Regions from separate parts of the Roseateles sp. FW301-B2 genome, predicted to be linked through region 1. Evidence: predicted binding sites of a transcription regulator. Region 1 holds the regulator's gene; each other region holds the start of a gene.

Evidence for each region. Region 1 encodes sigma-54, which starts transcription at its own class of promoters, with help from an activator protein. Its sites were predicted from a motif close to TGGCANGNAANCTGCTTT; they were not measured.
Region 2: AC3WQY_RS03490 (pilin) is a predicted target of sigma-54. The motif match lies at 1,018-1,035, and genes of this name have one in related genera.
Region 3: AC3WQY_RS08295 (PEP-CTERM sorting domain-containing protein) is a predicted target of sigma-54. The motif match lies at 1,366-1,383, and genes of this name have one in related genera.

What each region holds. Positions count from the first base shown of each region.
Region 1 covers NZ_JBYTBE010000031.1:26,838-29,102, forward strand. The annotation lists gene lptB (LPS export ABC transporter ATP-binding protein) at 1-338, shown strand, start outside; gene AC3WQY_RS19020 (RNA polymerase factor sigma-54) at 342-1,853, shown strand; gene AC3WQY_RS19025 (bifunctional diguanylate cyclase/phosphodiesterase) at 1,918-2,265, shown strand, end outside.
Region 2 covers NZ_JBYTBE010000003.1:55,529-57,793, forward strand. The annotation lists gene AC3WQY_RS03485 (O-antigen ligase family protein) at 1-469, opposite strand, end outside; gene AC3WQY_RS03490 (pilin) at 544-969, opposite strand; gene AC3WQY_RS03495 (MBL fold metallo-hydrolase) at 1,162-1,941, opposite strand; gene AC3WQY_RS03500 (FHA domain-containing protein) at 2,117-2,265, opposite strand, start outside.
Region 3 covers NZ_JBYTBE010000009.1:21,661-23,925, reverse strand. The annotation lists gene AC3WQY_RS08300 (S8 family serine peptidase) at 1-1,249, shown strand, start outside; gene AC3WQY_RS08295 (PEP-CTERM sorting domain-containing protein) at 1,429-2,136, shown strand.

The sequences.
Region 1 (2,265 bases):
TGCGCGACAGCCCGGCGCCCTCGCTGTCGGGTGGCGAGCGGCGCCGTGTCGAGATCGCGCGCGCCCTGGCCACGCAGCCGCGCTTCATCCTGCTGGACGAGCCCTTCGCCGGCGTGGACCCGATCGCGGTGCTGGAGATCCAGCGCATCATCAGCTTCCTGAAGGCGCGCGGCATCGGGGTCCTGATCACCGACCACAATGTGCGCGAGACCCTGGGCATCTGCGACCGCGCCTACATCATCAGCGAGGGCGCCGTGCTGGCCGAGGGCACCCCGCAAGAGATCGTCGAGAACCCGGACGTGCGCAAGGTCTATCTCGGCGAAAACTTCCGCATGTAAGCGATGAAACCGTCGCTGCAGGTACGCCTCTCCCAGCATCTGTCGCTGACGCCGCAGCTGCAGCAGTCCATCCGTCTGCTGCAGCTCTCCACCCTGGAGCTGAACCAGGAGGTGGAGCAGATGCTCACCAGCAACCCGCTGCTGGAAACCGACGAGGAGTTTGGCGAGACCGCGCCGGTGCGCCTGGATGCGGCGGCGCCGCTGCAGCGCGAGGACTCGGCGGCCGAAGTGAGCGCGGAGAGCAGCGGCGAGGGCGAGGCGGTGGCCGAGATCAAGGGCGACGACTTCGGCACCACCGAGCGCGACGACTGGGAGAACGGCACCGAGCGCGACGACTTCGACGGCATCCGCGAGACGCCCGGCACGGGCAGCGGCAGCGGCGACGACGATGGCGAACGCCCCGAACAGCAAGGCCCCGGCATCTCGCTGCAGGAGCATCTGAACGCCCAGCTCGCCGGCATGCAGCTGAGCCAGACCGACCGCGCCGCGCTGATGGTGCTGATCGAGTCGCTCAACGAGGACGGCTATCTGGAAGACAGCCTGGAAGAGCTCACCGAGGCGCTATCGGGCGATGCCGATGCCGAGGCGCGCGAGGAGCTGCTGGACACGCTCAAATGCGCGCTCAAGTGGCTGCAGAGCCTGGAGCCGGTGGGCGTGGGCGCGCGCAACCTGTCCGAATGCCTGCTGCTGCAGTTGCGCGCCAAGCCGCGCAGCCAGGCCCAGGTGGTGGCGATCCTGATCTGCAAGCAATACCTCGAGCTGCTGGCCAAGCGCGACCTGAAGCGCCTGATGTCGCTCACCGGCGCCGACGAGGCCTTGCTGCGCGAGGCCCAGGGCATGATCACCGAGCTGGAGCCCAAGCCGGGCCGCCAGTTCGCGCGCAGCGAGGCGGCGGCGGTGGTGCCGGACGTGATCGTGCGCAAGTCCGGCCGCGGCTTCCGCGTCACGCTCAACCCCGACGTGATGCCCAAGCTGCGCATCAACGAGCTCTACGCCCATGCGTTGCGCCAGACGCGCGGCGGCGTCAGCAATTCGCCGCTGGGCACGCAGCTGCAGGAGGCGCGCTGGTTCATCAAGAACATCCAGCAGCGCTTCGACACCATCCTGCGCGTCTCCGAGGCCATCGTGGAGCGCCAGAAGGGCTTCTTCTCGCATGGCGAGCTGGCGATGAAGCCGCTGGTGCTGCGCGAGATCGCCGACGAGCTGGGCCTGCACGAGTCCACCATCTCGCGCGTCACCACCGCCAAATACATGGCCACGCCCTGGGGCACCTTCGAGCTCAAGTACTTCTTCGGCTCAGGGCTCAACACCGAGGCGGGCGGCAATGCCTCCAGCACCGCGGTGCGCGCCCTCATCAAGCAGTTCGTGGCCGCCGAGGATGCCGCCAAGCCGCTCTCGGACAGCCAGCTTTCCAGCATGCTGGAGGAGCAGGGCATCCAGGTGGCGCGCCGCACCGTGGCGAAATACCGCGAAGCGCTGAAGATCGCGCCGGCCAATCTGCGCAAGGCCATGTAGCCGGCCTCAGATTGAGAAACATCAAGCCTTGATGCCCGCGGACTGGGTACCGTGGCATCCCTCGATGTCCGCCCCGTCCCACCTCGACCTGCCCGCCGTCCATGCCTGGAGGCGCTGGCGCGCCTGGGCCTTGCTGGCGCTGGTGCTGGCGCTGGCCTGGGTCCTCGCGCTGGGCTGGCTGGCCAATGAACGCGAGGCGCTGCGCCACCACGAGGGCGAGAAGCTCGAGGGCCTGGTGCGCACCCTGGACGGCATCGTCGCGCAGCAGATGATTGCGGCCCATGCCGCGCTGCAGACGGTGGCCTCGCAGGCGCCGGGCTGGCGGCCGGCCCAGCTGCAGCAGGACGGCGAGCCCCTGATGCGCACCCTGACCCAGGCCATGCCGGGCGTGCGCGCGCTGTTGCTGCTGGAC
Region 2 (2,265 bases), on a different contig from region 1:
TGAAGAAGCGCGGGTTGTCGAACCCCAGGGGCAATTCCCACACCAGCACGATGCGTCCGGTAGCCATTGTCGCCAGCAATACCAACAGCAACAGGACGCTGTAGGCTGCCATCGCACCCAGCACAAAGTAGCTCAGCAAGTCACGCTCGCGCGCCATTCGAGCGATCACCAGCATCATCGCAAGCAATCCGCCAAACAGTGCCAGTTCTCGGACCGCGGCCAAGGGCACTGCGGAACTCAGTGCGGAGAGGAGCGCCAGCACGACCAAGCCGATCGCAAGCAACCGGTAAGCAGTGGACAGTTGGGGCTCACGCCGCGTCGTCAGCAGCAGGGCAAGCGCCGAGATTGCCAGCAGGGGCAGTTGCACAACGCGTGCAAAGTCATGTGCGGAAGCACTGCCACCCAGCAACGAATAGGCCAGGGGCACGACCAGTAAATAGATACCGCATGCGATCTGTACAAGGACCACCACCCGCCTCCCATGATCCCAAACGCAAAAAAACGGGGCAGCGCCCCGTTTTCGCTTAGCTGAGCAACGTTCGCTCAAGAGCCCTTGCAGCTTGCGGGCAGGTACTTCGGATCAACCGAGCCGCCGGAACAGGTCCAAACTACAGCTTCCGCGCCGGCGGGCAAGGAGGCGTTCACAATAATAGTCTTGCCGTCGAGTGCAGCTTCCTTGGCGCTGCCGGTAACGGTCACTTTGGCACCATCCCAGGTGATGCTCGAGGCCATCGAACCTGCGGTCAGGGTGGGCATGGCGATGTCAGCGGCTGCCGGCAAAGTGCTCTTCACCGTCACCCACTCCTGAATATTGGCCTTGGGCTGACCTGCGAGCGCATACAACTCCGACGCCTTGGCCTTGACCGTGTAGTCACGGTAAGCCGGCAGTGCCACAGCAGCCAAGATACCGATGATGGCGACCACGATCATCAGTTCGATCAGGGTGAAACCTTGTTGAACGCGCTTCATAGACAACTCCGTACAAGAAAAGGATTGAGGGGTAGAGACACCCCCTTGAATGCAGGGGTCGTGCCAGCCTGGATTTGGGCCGCTTTCGTGATGCGCGTCACGGACCACCGGGGACTTGGCGGGCAGCGCTGACAATTTTCGTCAGTCCGACCGACGCATTCGGTCTCATCGCCTTGTGGCTGACAGCTTTCGTCAGCCCAGGCTGAACACCCGCCCGGCCTCCAGCGCCGCGATACGGTGTGCGGTCGTGAGCGCGTGCACGCCGGCCATCACGGCGGCAATCTCGCCCGGCTTGATATGGGTGATGTGCACGTCGGCGCTGCCGGCCAGCTTGGCCAGCTCCTGACCCAGCATGCGCGGGCACAGATGCCGGCTGAGCTCGGCGAGCTCGCATTCCTCGTTGCCAAACGCCGTCTCGATGACGAGATGCGCCAGCTTGAGCCCGGCCAGGCGCTGCCAAAGCGCGGGGTTGGGGCCGGTGTCACCGGTAAAGACCCAATGGCCGGCCGCGCCGCCATCGACGGCAAAGCCCACGGCAGGCACGGTATGCGCTGCACTCAATACCTCGACGGTGCGCCCGTTGAATTCCAGGCGCTCGCCGACGGCGAAGGGACGGAACTGCAGGATGGGGTGTTCACGATCCGGCAGACGCGTGAAATCGGGCCAGATCACGCCGTTGAACACATGCTGTCGCAAGGCATCCAGGGTCTGCGGCAGGGCATGGACCTGGATGGGCGGGCGCCCGGCCTGCGTGCGCTGGCGCATGACAGCATCCGCCATCAACGGTATGCCCAGCACATGATCCAGGTGCGAATGGCTGAGCAGGATGTGATCAATGCGCGCCATCGCCTCCAGATCGAGGTCGCACACACCGGTGCCCGCGTCGATGAGAACGTCCTCATCGAGCAGGAAGGAGGTGGTCTTGAAACCGGCGGCGATGGCGCCGGAACAACCCAGGACGCGAATCTTCATGAGGGGCTCTGGAGACGAGCCCATCAGGGGCCCGGGAACGCTACCCGAGGGTAGCGGTGGTCAGCCCCGCAATTTACGCCCCTGGGCCAAAGCCGCAAGGCAGGAAGTTGGTGTTTTTCCTCACCCCTTGGGGTGCACGGCAGGCCGGCAAAGCCCAGCGTGAAAAGCTGCACGCTCAGCCCTGCAGGAACTGCATCTGCGTACCCGCCAACTCGATCACATCGCCGCTCTTCAAGGCCACCGATTCGCCCGTGAGCGGCAGGCCGTTCACGGTCGGTCGCGAAGCGCCTTCGACATGGGCAAACACATAGCCGCTGGGCCGCT
Region 3 (2,265 bases), on a different contig from region 1:
CACGGCCGACGTACAAGGCCACGGCACAGCGGTAGCCGGTGCGGCGGCGGCCACTACCAACAACGGCACCGGCGTGGCCGGGGTCAGTGGGCTCGCAAAGATCATGCCCATACGCGTCACCGACGCCAATGGCTACACCTACTGGAGTACCGTGGCCAGCGCGCTGAATTGGGCCGCTGACAACGGCGCCCGCGTGGCCAACGTCAGCTTTGGCGGCGTTTCAGGCAGCAGCACCGTTCAGGCCGCTGCAGACTACATGCGCAGCAAGGGCGGCTTGGTCGTGGCGGCTGCCGGCAACAACGGCATAGACGAGCACATCACCCCCACCACGAGCCTCATCACCGTATCGGCTACAGACAGCAGCGACACCAAGACCAGTTGGTCCAGCTATGGCGACTTCGTCACCATAGCCGCGCCGGGCCAGGACATTTGGACCACCACCAAAGGCGGTGGCTACCAAGCATGGTGGGGCACTTCCCTGGCCACACCGGTGGTCTCAGGCGTGATTGGCGTGCTGATGTCCAGCAACCTGAGCCTCACCAACAGCCAGATTGAAAAGCTCCTGTATTCGTCAGCCACCGATTTGGGCGCTGCCGGTCGCGACAGCTACTATGGCTACGGTCGCGTCAACGCTGCGGCGGCGGTGCAGGCGGCCAAGGCCACGCTGCTGCAGGACACGACGGCGCCCACCGTATCTATCAGCGCACCGATAAGCGCCAGCACGGTCAGCGGCCTGGTAGCGGTGAATACCGAGGCGAGCGACAACATAGGCGTCAGCCGCGTTGAGCTTCGCGTAGACAGCAGCACCGTTGGCAGCGATACCAGCGCACCCTTCGGTTTCAGCTGGGACTCGAGCAAGGTCAGCAACGGCAGTCACACCCTGGTCGCCGTGGCCTACGATGCGGCCGGCAACAGCCAAGGCTCGGCGCCCGTAACGATCAACGTGGCCAACCCCGTGCTTGTCGACACGAGCCCCCCCGTCGTCAGCATCACCAATCCCAAGTCCGGTAGCACCCTATCCGGCACGGTTAGCGTGACCGTCGCGGCGACAGACGACAGTGGCAGCGCCGGCATCCGCCAACGACTTTATGTGGACGGACTGCTCGTTGCCAGCGGCAGTGGCAGTGGCGGCAGCCTCAGCTACAACTGGAACACGCGCAAGATCGCACGCGGCCTGCACACGCTTCAAGCGGTGGCACAGGACTCCGCCGGAAACTCTGCCACGACCTCGGTTCAGGTCAGTCGCTGAGGCCTGCGCAGCACTCACGCGGCCAGCGTCTGATCCGTCGGGTTTTTTTACATTCAGCCCCCGAGCCAGCCAGCAAAGAAATAGAAAAGTCTTGTAATACAAATGGTTAGCGCTGCTGGCCTGACTTTTGCTAAATCAATGTACACACGTAGTGGCTGTGTCAAACCCAAGGGGCTCACATGAAAAAGTATCTCCGCACCGCGATCGCCGCCCTGACCGTCGCACTGGCGCCAGCGGCTCAGGCAGACTTCGTTCTGGATTTCCAGAATGTGCACTTCACGTTCTCCCAAGTGGACGCTGACAGCTTCAAGCTTCGCATCCAGAACTTTCTGAGCGGCCCGGATCTGCCTGGTGGCGGAGATTGGGCTTCGGCCACTCACTTGTATGGCCTGGGATTTAAGAATATTGGCGATGTGACCGGCCTGACTGCAGTGGCCGTGTCCGAAGACCCGAACGTCGCCGGGAATTCATGGTTCTTTACGAAGGACGAACTCGCCGCCCAAGGCTGCGGTCCTGACACGACTTCGGACTTCAAGTTGTGCGTCTTTTCGTCCCCGGTCATGGCCATGACCGATGACATGACGCTGCAGTTTGACTTCACGGGCGCCACGGTCAGCCTCGACCCGCTCAACCCCGTGCACTTGAAGGCCGAGTTCATGAAGGACTATGGCGGCACGAAAGGCTTTGACAAGGTCGGTTCGCTGATGTCGCAGGACATGATCTATAGCAGCTCGACCAGCAGCTCGACCAGTAGCTCGACCAGCACGGGCGGCGGCCAGAGCAGTGGTGGCCAGGTACCCGAACCCGATTCGAGCGCATTGGCCGTGTTGGCACTCGGTCTGATGGCTCTTGGTTTTAAGACACGCAATTCAGCCTCGCGCAAGTAAGCGTCAGCGCTGACATACGTTTCCAAAACCCCGCTTTGCGGGGTTTTTCTTTTGGCTCTTTCTGAAATGATTGCCACTGAGCCCCGACGTGCACGTCGTGACGATGGCATGAGGCGCTAAGCTGATCCA